DNA from 2 places in the Virgibacillus sp. FSP13 genome. Region 2 is predicted to be linked to the other one. Evidence: riboswitches for the same ligand, from Rfam matches in the RefSeq annotation. Region 2 holds a riboswitch; the other holds the start of a gene.
What was found. A riboswitch is a leader RNA that binds a small molecule or an ion and turns the genes downstream of it on or off. The one in region 2 is predicted to bind thiamine pyrophosphate.
Positions count from the first base shown of each region.

Region 1 (5,817 bases), on a different contig from region 2:
CTGGATGAAAACAGGGAGAAGGCGAAAGACCTGTTATCAGCAGATCAAGAAGTGCTTATTAATGATCTTGCGGTAGACGGATACCATGGCTGGGGACAAATGTATGAAACAGTTGTTGGGAATATGAATGTTGCGATTGAAGATAATGGAGAAGTTACAAATTATTCAGTAGGACAAGCCGCTAACAAATTGAGCAATCCAGATCGTGCCGTACGTCAACATGTATTTCAAAGGTTAGGAGATGCATGGTCGGAAAATACTAACTTATTTGGCCAAACGTTAAATCATTTGGCAGGATTTCGTTTGCAAACCTATAAACATCGTGATTGGCAGGACGTTTTAAAAGAGCCATTAGCGATTAATCGGATGAAAAAGGAAACATTAGACGCAATGTGGGGCGCGATTACGAACCATAAACAGACGTTTGTTGCTTATTTGCAAAGAAAAGCGGAATTATTAGGATTGGAAAAACTAAGTATGTATGACATCGGGGCACCACTAACCGATACGGTAAAAACTTCCAGCTATACAGAAGGGGCTAACTTTATCGTTGAGAATTTTCGAAACTTTAGTCCGAAAATGGCTGATTTTGCCCGAATGGCTTTTGATAATCGTTGGATTGAGGCGGAAGATCGTGCTGGAAAGCGTCCAGGGGGATTCTGCACAAGTTTTCCAGACAGTGAACAGACACGTATTTTTATGACATATTCTGGGACAACTTCTAATATTGCCACCCTTGCCCATGAATTAGGCCATGCTTACCACCAGCATGTAATGAATGATGTGAATGGATTGAATCAGGGGTATGCAATGAATGTAGCAGAAACGGCATCAACGTTTGCTGAAATGATTATTGCCGATGCATCAGTGAAAAATGCTAAAAGCAAAGAGGAAAAACTGTCTGTACTAGAGGATAAAATACAGCGGAGTGTTGCCTTTTTTATGAATATTCATGCGCGATTCCTTTTTGAGCAACGATTTTATGATGAACGAAAACAAGGTATGGTTCCGGTACCTAGACTAAATGAATTAATGGTGGAGGCACAAAAAGAGGCATATTGCGATGCTTTAGATACGTACGATCCGAATTTCTGGGCGTCTAAACTGCATTTTCACATCACGGGAACGCCATTTTATAATTTTCCATATACGTTCGGTTATTTGTTTAGTCTCGGAATCTATGCATTTGCACTTGAAAAAGGTGGTAGTTTTGAAGATGACTATATTGCACTTCTTCGTGACACCGGAAAAATGACCGTTGAAGACTTAGCGGAAAAACATTTAGGAATTGATTTGACGAAACCAGACTTCTGGGAAAATGCCATCCGTTTATGTGTAAAAGATGTTGAGGAGTTTTTGGCACTTTAAATCCTAGCGTTGTCACTGGTTGGCGAATACGTTATAATACAGGTAACGAAAAAAGCATAGAAATAAAAGTCTACAGGGGGAGCCCATTTGGCTGAGAGTGAACACTGAGCTGTTCTTACCCTTTGAACCTGTTAGTTAATACTAGCGTAGGGATGGTAGCTTTTTTGATGGTATAAAAGCAATGTGAGCGGATTCCCCATCAGGAAGCTTCCCCTTTGACATTGCTTTTTTTGTGTTCAAAATTTTCGCAGGTAGATTTTTAGTCTACTAGAAGGGGAGGTTATTTGTTTGAAGGAGAAACGTACATTGTTTTTAATTGAAGTAGCTATTTTTACAGCGTTAGCATTAGCATTGGATCTTGCTCCGTTTTTATCTTTTAAAATTTGGGCACAAGGCGGATCAATTTCATTGGCAATGATTCCGGTATTTATTGTCGCCTTTCGTTGGGGATTAAAAGGTGGATTATTGTCAGGATTTCTATGGGGTGTTTTACAAGTAGCATTAGGCACAGGATATATATTGTACTTTTGGCAAGGCCTGCTTGATTATGCGGTAGCGTTTACTGTGATCGGCTTTGCAGGCATTTTTGCAAAACCAATTCAGCATGCAGTTAAGGAAGGCAATACGGCAACATCTATAACATATATTTTAACTGGTGTCTTTCTCGGTTCCATGTTGCGTTTTATTGCCCATTTTGCTGCAGGAGTCGTATTTTTCGAGTCGGCAGTTGACGGCATGAATGTCTGGATTTATTCATTGCTTTATAATATTTCATACATTATTCCGTCGTTCATTATTTGTACAATCGCGGTGTTCTTCTTGTTCCATAAACAGCCAAGAACACTATTAAGTGCAACTGCATAAGCATTAGCTTTCCGCTCACGATATGTTGGGTCGTGCCACTGTCTTTAGTTGGCACGGCTTTTATTTTTGGGAAAATGAATAAAGATAGATTTGTGCACAGCACCTATTTTGCGAAGTGCATATTTTTTGAGTATACTGAAAATAGGGGTGATCATTTTGCGGGAATTAATTGGCGAATGTAAATCATGTGGGGATGCTGTTTATTGTGAAAATGGCTTTTTTGATGGTGAACAAATAGATGGAAACTTATATTGTAATCATTGTGCCGAAAAGTTGGATTCTGAAACGGACAAACAAGCGTAAGCTCGTTTGTCCGTTTTAAATTAAATACACCATACCTTGTTCCAGTGTCAAAAGTAAATTGTTTTTTGAACCTTCCTTTTTTCTCACTCCCTATTATCGATTTGCATAGGCTATAGCACACGTAAGAAGAAAGGAAGGTTCATGTGGAGCTTACGATATCGCATTGGCTATATGGGTTATTTACACTAATTATTATTTTGACAATGATTTTCAAACGTGGCGTTGTACTCCCTACATTACTTGGAACGTTTGTCATTGCCTGGGTGTATAATGGTAGTCTTATTGACGGTTTCACTTCCATTTTTAATGCGAATTTGGTTGCAGCAAAAGAGCTCTTTAGTATATTTTTAATCATCACATTTATGTTGGCACTGTTGCATTCGTTGCGTGATCTCGGAGCGGATCGAAGGATGATACAACCGATTCAGAAGATGATGGTTAATGGACATGTTTCATTTTTCGTACTTATTGCTGTAACGTATGTTATTTCCTTATTTTTCTGGCCTACACCAGCTGTTCCATTAATTTGCGCACTTCTTGTTCCGGCAGCAGTGCGTGCAGGGTTACCGGCTATTACGGCGGCGGTAGCGATTGCAATTGCTGGGCAAGGGATGGCGCTTTCTTCTGATTATATTGTGCAGGTCGCTCCTAGCCTATCCGCTAAGTCTGCTGGGATTGAAGTTGAAGTTGTTACTGATCAGGCATTATTGCTTTCACTTATCACCGGTGGGATCGCAATAGCTGCTGCTTATTTGTTGTATCGAAAATCAATTCGTTCAAAAGATAGTGAATTGATACAAAAAGATTTAGAAGCTCTGGAAACTGTATCAGAATCAAGGAACGTAGCAAAGTCATCACATCTCACAACTTGGAGTAAACTATTTTCTGTCATTGTTCCAATCGCTCTGCTTGCTGTTGTCGTTTATATGATGTCTGCCAAACTGATGTCAGGAAGAATGACAGGTTTTGAGGGTGGTGACGGAGCGGCATTTGTCGGTGGGGTTGCTGTCATCCTCTTACTTCTATCAACAGTCGCATTTGGTAGGCAACATGCACTCGATTATATCAGCAATCACATTACCGACGGATTTGTATTTGCCTTTAAAGCAATGGGGCCAGTTATCCCTATTGCAGGATTCTTCTTCTTAGGAAGTGCTGATTTTTCCGGTAGTATTTTAGGGATAGATGAGAATCCGCCAGCGTTTTTATTTGATCTCGTTCAGTCAACGCAAGAGTTTTTACCAAAAAGTGCCCTGCTTGCCGCGCTAAGTGTATTAATCATTGGAATTATTACCGGATTAGATGGTTCTGGTTTTTCCGGATTACCTTTGACAGGTGCACTTGCAGCATCATTGGATAGTAGTGTAATCGATTCTGGTACCCTCGCAGCAATTGGCCAAATGGGCTCCGTCTGGACTGGTGGAGGAACTATTGTAGCCTGGTCTTCCTTAATCGCAATTGCTGGTTTTTGCGGTGTTTCTGTTATGGACCTCGTCCGGAAAAATTTTGTTCCAGTCATGCTGGGGCTCGTCATATCCACATTGCTTGCTGTGTTTATCTTGTAAATAATAATGATGTGAAAAGGTGCCATCAATTGTCCGTGGGCACCTTTTTATTTTGCGAACGCTGGAGGAACATCGGCGTGAGAACAGGGGTATCGGCGCGAGAGCAGAAACATCGGCGCGAGAGCAGAAACATCGGCGCGAGAGCAGAAACATCGGCGCGAGAGCAGAAACATCGGCGCCAGAGCAGAAACATCGGTTCGAAACCGAATCCATTCAACATCTCCCAACAATAATTCAATAATCCTAACAGAAATATTTACATATTCAAAATTATCAGTTATAGTTGTACTAAAATAGAGAGTTTTCTCATATTTTTTAGTAGGTTAAGCTCTAAGTACACAGGGTTTATCTAAATAAAATGAGGGAGGTTGAATTGATGAGCGGTATTTTGGTTGCGATTATTGGTATTATTGTTTTTGCGTTAGGCTATCGTTATTATTCCAAATTTGTTGCTGAGAAAATTTTTCGTTTGGACCCCAATTACGAAACACCGGCACACACTTATGAAGATGGCGTTGATTTTGTTCCTACCAATAAATTTGTGCTCTGGGGGCATCATTTTACTTCTGTTGCAGGTGCAGCACCAATTGTTGGACCAGCTATAGCAGTTTATTGGGGTTGGCTCCCTGCGTTTTTATGGGTTATTTTGGGAACGGTGTTTGCTGCAGGTGTTCATGATTTTGGGACACTTGTGTTATCAGTCCGTAACAAAGGTCAATCAATCGGCACACTTGCAAACAAATTGATTGGACAGCGGGCGAAAATCTTGTTTTTATTTATAATTCTTATACTAGTTTTAATGGTAAACGCTGTGTTTGCCTGGGTAATTGCGAATTTGTTTGTTTCATTTCCGGCGAGTGTTTTACCGGTATTTATTCAAATTCCGCTTGCAATATGGATTGGTTATGCTGTATACAAACGAAAACAGAAAATGCTTGTACCATCTTTAATCGCTTTAGCTATCATGTACATTACAGCGGTAATAGCTAGTAAGGTAGATTTTCTGCAAATTGATTTAGTCCAATACATGGGTGGAGAAAATGGTGAAGGGCTATTTGGTTTAGGTGCTGTTTCGTCAGCATTTTTCATTTGGATTATTATTTTAATGGTATATGTATATGTTGCTTCGACAATGCCAGTTTGGAAATTGCTTCAGCCACGTGACTTTATCAATTCGCATCAGCTAATTGTTGGTCTAGCCATTCTTTATTTAGGATTAATTTTTATGAATCCAGATATAACGGCTCCAGCAACAAATGTGGATACCGATGTTTCTTGGTTCCCGTTATTGTTTATTACGATTGCATGTGGAGCTATTTCTGGATTCCATGGACTTGTATCATCTGGAACATCATCGAAACAATTAAACAAAGAAACGGATGCACGGATGGTTGGTTATTTAGGTGCAGTTGGTGAAGGTGCGTTAGCGTTAATCGCCATTATTGCTGTTGTTACATTCTTTGCTAATGCAGATGAATTTTTAGCAACCTATAGTAGTTTTACAGCAGCTAATGGAGCAGGTTTAAATGTATTTGTTGAAGGTGCAAGTAAATTAGCTACGGGCTTAATGATCCCGGCTGATGTAGCAGCAACAATTGTTTCCGTTATTGTGGTTAGCTTTGCCGCTACATCATTGGATACATCCGTACGGCTTATGCGTTATATTATTGCAGAGTTAGGTATCGAATATAAAATGCCAGTGTTATCAAAAACACAT
Region 1 covers NZ_JBSVKG010000004.1:10,400-16,216, forward strand. Annotated here, with positions in the region: gene ACW2QC_RS05075 (M3 family oligoendopeptidase) at 1-1,368, shown strand, start outside; TPP riboswitch at 1,434-1,539, shown strand; gene thiT (energy-coupled thiamine transporter ThiT) at 1,657-2,232, shown strand; gene ACW2QC_RS05085 (hypothetical protein) at 2,389-2,535, shown strand; gene ACW2QC_RS05090 (hypothetical protein) at 2,679-4,100, shown strand; gene ACW2QC_RS05095 (hypothetical protein) at 4,120-4,341, shown strand; gene ACW2QC_RS05100 (carbon starvation CstA family protein) at 4,477-5,817, shown strand, end outside.
Region 1: another riboswitch for thiamine pyrophosphate. It lies ahead of thiT (energy-coupled thiamine transporter ThiT); the one in region 2 lies ahead of ACW2QC_RS08040 (thiamine phosphate synthase).

Region 2 (5,817 bases):
ATCTGCTCCCAAAATAGCCGCAGATTGTGCTAATGCTTTTGAGAAGAGTGGTGGATTAACTTGCCCATCATTTGGTATGAATAACCCGCCTAATGCGAAATCAGAAAGTGCTGGTTCTTGTTCTTTCACCTGTACAGATGTTAACCATTCGGCAACTTCACCCATGGATTGCTGAAATGCAGCAACCGACTTTAAATGTGTAATTTCTTCGTCTGTTTGAGCCACTTTTAAAATGCCACTTTGGATAAGTTCAATATCAATACCGGATAATGATTTAAGTTCATCTGCTAATTCAGGAAACATAGACCTACTTTTTCGCGCAATTGGAAAAATAGGACTATTTTCTTCTAGCTCCGACTGCGCTCCCAACATACCTGCAGCAGCACCGGAAGCCTTTTTAGCCGTCCTATCCTTTTCAATAACCAATACACGGTACCTTCGTTTACTTAATTGAAATGCAATTGAACTGCCAATCACACCCCCACCAACAATAATTACGTCATACGGTTGCTTCATTCTCTTCCCCCGCTTTCCGTAATGCCCTTCTATATTCCTTAACCGCTTTCAATGGATTATCGGATAACATTACACCTGACAACACAGCTATACCTGTAGCTCCACTCTTGATAGTAGCTACTGTATTTTCAGGTGTTATGCCACCAATTGCAATTACAGGAATCGATACACTTTGAGCAACTCGTTCCAAATTTTCAAGCCCTTTAGGTTTCAACCCAAGTTTCGATTTCGATTCAAAAACATGACCATACAACAGATAATCAGCACCATGACGTGTAGCATAAATTGCATCTTCCGTAGAATGGACAGAACACCCAATGCAAAGATGATCATAAACACTTCGTACTCGTGATACATCGACACTATTATGTGTTAACTGAACTCCACGCGTTTCCATGATTTGTGCAACATCAATACGACTGTTGACTACAATTTTTTCACGTGGGATACCCTGTGAAATAAGTAATTTAATTGCTTCAACCATTTCACGATCTGACCACGACTGTTCCCGAAGATGGAAAGCATCAACATATGTATGTATTTTCTCAGCAATTGAGGCCACGGTTCCTGATGTCTGTTGTCCCGTCGAAATCACATGCATTTCTACCATTTCCTACACTCCCCCTCTCCTGAGTGACCCAATGCTTTGTGAACTTGCATAAATATAAAAAACCACTTTCCTTCAAGCATAAGGAAAGTGGTTTGATAATATAGTAATCAATACAAATTAGTGTATATCAACACTGCCACTTCCTTACGCCGGTATTAACCGTCTCAAGTTCATCGAGTTTCAAAATTAGTTATTTTGATCTCAGCCCTTTTAAAAGGCACCCCTAGTGGATTTAATAATTTATTTTATTTTCATTAAAAGCTTATCATGCACAATAGTTAAGGTCAACATAATTTCAGACATTTCATGCGATTTTTCCGAAAATTCGTTTTCCTTTTAAGCAGTGACGTGATTAATGTCTTCACTTTTCCTTTAATATTCCCAACAAAAATCTCTTTTTCTCAAATGAAGAAGTGTCAAAAGATTTATTAAGTGAACAATAATTAGTGTTAGATTCACCTATAATTATCCACCCACCTCAAAATACAAATCATAATGCTTACTACATCTGTCATTAAAATGCGAATGGCAATACGAGCAACAGTTCGTCCGCATGTATTGTCTAATCGTCAGTTCTATATTGCAAACACCGCAAACAATGGCGTATTCGTCAAATTCTTTTTTTTGCCACTGGATAATTGCATGATCCTCAAACTCGTTATGGCATTTGTAGCAAGGATAATATTTTCCACAGCACTTCATTTTAATTGCTACAATATCGACTGGGGTATGATAATGTTTGCACCTTGTTTGGTGATCAACCGTAGAACCATGAATGATTGGCATCGTCATCTACCTCCTTGGATATGAATGAATATCCCATAACACATCAACAACAAAACCGTAGCCAAAATCCCATAATCTGTGCGCGTTAAATGCAATATCCGGTAACGTGTTCGATTTTTCCCTTTTCCATAGGCGCGGGAATCAATTGCATCAGATAACGTTTCCGCACGCTGGATAATAGAAAACAACAGCGGAATCAGCAAGGAAACATACGCATACAACCGCTTGATCCGACTATACTCTGAAAAATCCATGCCTCTTGCTTTTTGAGCAAGTAGAATCCGTTCCAACTCTTCCAGGATGGTCGGGATAAATCGCAAGGTAATGGATATCATCAGTGCAAATTGCTCAATAGGCACGCCGACTCTGGATAGTGGTTTGAGCAGTAATTCCAGTCCAGCTGCAAGTGTGAGTGGCTTGGTGGAAAACGTCAGAGTAGAGGCGAGCAATAGCAAAAGAATAATACGCCATACAAATTGGAAACCCGCAAGCAGTCCCTCAGCCGTTACCTGGAAAATGGACCATTCCCATAACACCCGCTCTCCTGGTGAAAGCAATGCATGATAAATGGCTGTAAAAGCCAGGATAAATATTGCAGGACGCACACTTTTCCAATACAAGACCATTGAAATCCTGGAAACCACCAGTAGGAACAGAACAAGGATTGTCGCAACAGCGTACTCCAAAGCCGATTGAATCATCGCAATCCATAGCATGATACCAACCATGGAAAGAAGTTTGGTTCTTGGATCCAAGCGATGTAAAATGGATTTGTTTTCAATGTATTGACCGATAACAACAGCATTAGACATATTCTTTCACTCCAATCCCGCTGTTTTCCTTATTGCTGTAAAAACAACTTCATCACTGGCTTTTTCAACATGGATATTCATGCCTGTTTTTTGTTCCACATAACGGAGCAATTGTATGGATAGGGGCAACAACAATCCGTTATTTTCCACAATCTCCGCATGATGTAAAAACAGCGCATCCGTGTCCAGTTGCGCCTTTATTTCTCCTTTTCCCATGACGATAACTTCATCAGAATAACGCATCACATCTTCCATCTGATGTGATGTGAAAACCACCGTTCGTTCCCCTTGCGTTTGCCAATGCTTAATATGCCGCAGAATTGATTTCCTTGCACCCGGGTCCAGCCCAGCTGTGGGTTCATCAATCAGCAATATGTCTGGATCGGTAATCAAGACAGAAGCCAGAGCCAATCGCCTGCGCTGTCCACCACTTAATTGAAAGGGGGATTTTTGTAAAACAGGCGGATGCAATCCAAATTGCCGGATACTGGCTTGAATCTGATTATCCATATCCTTTTTAGATAGACCCTTCTGTTTCAAACCAAAGGCTAGTTCCTTGTATGCCGTTGTATGAAACAACTGTTTTTCAGGATATTGAAATACTAGTCCCATTTTCTGCATGCGCTTTGTCATCCCCTTGAAATCCTGTTCAACCAGATTTCCCCTATATGTATACACGCCACTTTGCCATGGGATCAGACCTTTCATAACCCGCAGCAAAGTGGACTTGCCAGCACCTGACTTCCCAATAATTGATACCCACCGTCCAGCATCCATTTGACAGCTTACTTGATCCAAAATTCTTTCCCCTTCGATTTCAACTGTTACATCTTTTAGTTCAAGGCACATGCAAATCAACCAGCTTTCTCCAGTGAGAGTCAGGTATTTCCTTTACTTGTAAAGCTTCAGCAAGCCGAAAAACAAATGGCAGTTCTATTCCGTAGAACTCTACGTCCACTATAGAAAAAAAGTGTTGCGGAGTTCCATCAAACTGCAGCCGTCCGTTGTGCAAGAATAGTACGCGCGGTGCATGAAGCACTTCCTCCATATGGTGGGTAATATGAATAATCGCGATTCCCATTTCATGCATTCTTTCCATTATAAGTACCATATCTTCCCTTCCCTTGGGGTCAAGCATGGATGTCGCCTCATCAAAAATGATAAAATCCGGCTGCATAGCAAGTACGGCCGCAACGGCGATTTTCTGTTTCTGACCACCTGACAGCAGATGCGGTACTACAGATTGAAAAGCGGACATCCCAACAGCCTCAAGCGCCTCATTTACCCGATCTTCCATTACTTCTCTAGGTATGTGAATGTTTTCCAGCCCAAAAATAATCTCATCAAATACGGAGGTAGTAATAAATTGATCCTCCGGGTTTTGGAAGATATACCCAACGTGTTGCCGTATTGTTTGAATATTTGCGATGTCGGATGTTGCTTGGCCGTAGCAGGTTACCTTTCCCTTTTTTGGCAAAAACAGTCCATTCATCAGTTTGGCCATGGTCGATTTCCCGCTTCCATTTAGCCCGACGACAGCAACATATTCCCCTTTACGGATTGTAAATTGCAATTCTTGCAGAATGGGCGCATTTTTTTGATAATAAAAACTAACTTGATCAAATACCAGCATCTTCTCACCCCCTGTTTTTTCTGAAGATCCCTGCTAGCCTGCAAGTTTTTATAATCTCATCTTGGCTTTCACACATAATTCCACATCGTTTCCCGGACAAAAATAGATACATTGGTGACGCGGAAAACAACTGCCAGAATATGACAATCATTGTTGACGGTGCCATCAATCTGCCAGCAATTGTCACTGTTGGTGCATCAATTACTTTTGCATATACTTTTATCCATTCTTCAGTAAGATGAATCTGTTGTTGGAGCATGCACTCAAACTCTTTCCACCATCACCGCCAACCCCATGCCACCGCCAATACCCAAAGTAGCGAGTCCACGCTGGAAGTTATTATTTTTCATTTCTGTCACCAATCTTGTAACCAGTACAGCACCCGAGGCCCCATATGGATGTCCAAGTGCCAATGCACCACCACCAATGTTTACCTTTTCTTTTGGGATATCCAGTAGGTGCAAACAAGCTAGTGTCTGTGATGCAAAGGCCTCATTAAATTCAACAAGATCAATAGCGGACAGTTCCATTTGCTGCCGTAATAATAATTTTTTAACTGCTGACACCGGACCAATACCCAAAAAATGCGGCTCAACGCCCGCAGCTTGTGCATCTACAAAGCGAAGCAATGGCTGCAAGCCTAAGGCATCACACTTATCGCGTGACATAACTAACGCTAGTGCAGCACCATCATTAATTGGACACGCATTACCAGCTGTCACTGTTCCATTTTCCCTAAAAACAGGTGGCATCCTGCTGAACAATATATCAAGTCTATCGTTGTCACGTGGACATTCATCTGTATCCTGACATTGACCTTGTGTATATACTGGTACGATTTCTTCGGTAAAACGCCCCGACTGCTGGGAACGAATTACTTTAAAGTGACTATTTGCGGCATAGCTGTCCTGCATTTCCCTCGTAATGTGATAGTGCTCTGCTACATTTTCAGCAGCTTCCCCCATGCTTGGATCGCCAAATGCTGCCGATGTGAAAGGAGCACGCTCATATAATTCGGGATTATCCGATAGCCGTTTTGGCCTGGAAAGTTTCCATGGGGCGCGACTGGTACTCTCCACTCCACCCGCGAGGAATACATCACCCGCTCCACTTTGAACCAAGCGGGCTGCAAGATGAACTGCTTCCAATCCAGATCCGCATTGCCGGTCCACTGTGAGCCCGGGCACAGTGACAGGGAGCCCTGCCTCCAACAAAGCCACGCGAGCAATATTCCCCCCTGGACCAACAACATTTCCGAGGATAACGTCATCGATTTCATCCGCAGGCAACTGACAATCCTTTACAATTTGTTGGATCAACGGCGCCACAAGCTGCTCTGGTTCAACCATTTCAAATATTCCGCCTCTTTTGCCGATAGCAGTTCGTTTCGCTGTAACAATCACACATTCTTTCATTTGTTTTCATTCTCCACCATATCGATCATCTCTTTCCTAGCAATT
Region 2 covers NZ_JBSVKG010000007.1:37,779-43,595, forward strand. Annotated here, with positions in the region: gene thiO (glycine oxidase ThiO) at 1-516, opposite strand, end outside; gene ACW2QC_RS08040 (thiamine phosphate synthase) at 500-1,126, opposite strand; TPP riboswitch at 1,251-1,361, opposite strand; gene ACW2QC_RS08045 (CHY zinc finger protein) at 1,592-1,912, opposite strand; gene ACW2QC_RS08050 (energy-coupling factor transporter transmembrane component T family protein) at 1,915-2,724, opposite strand; gene ACW2QC_RS08055 (energy-coupling factor ABC transporter ATP-binding protein) at 2,731-3,573, opposite strand; gene ACW2QC_RS08060 (ATP-binding cassette domain-containing protein) at 3,563-4,357, opposite strand; gene ACW2QC_RS08065 (hypothetical protein) at 4,362-4,616, opposite strand; gene ACW2QC_RS08070 (thiolase family protein) at 4,621-5,772, opposite strand; gene ACW2QC_RS08075 (AMP-binding protein) at 5,769-5,817, opposite strand, start outside.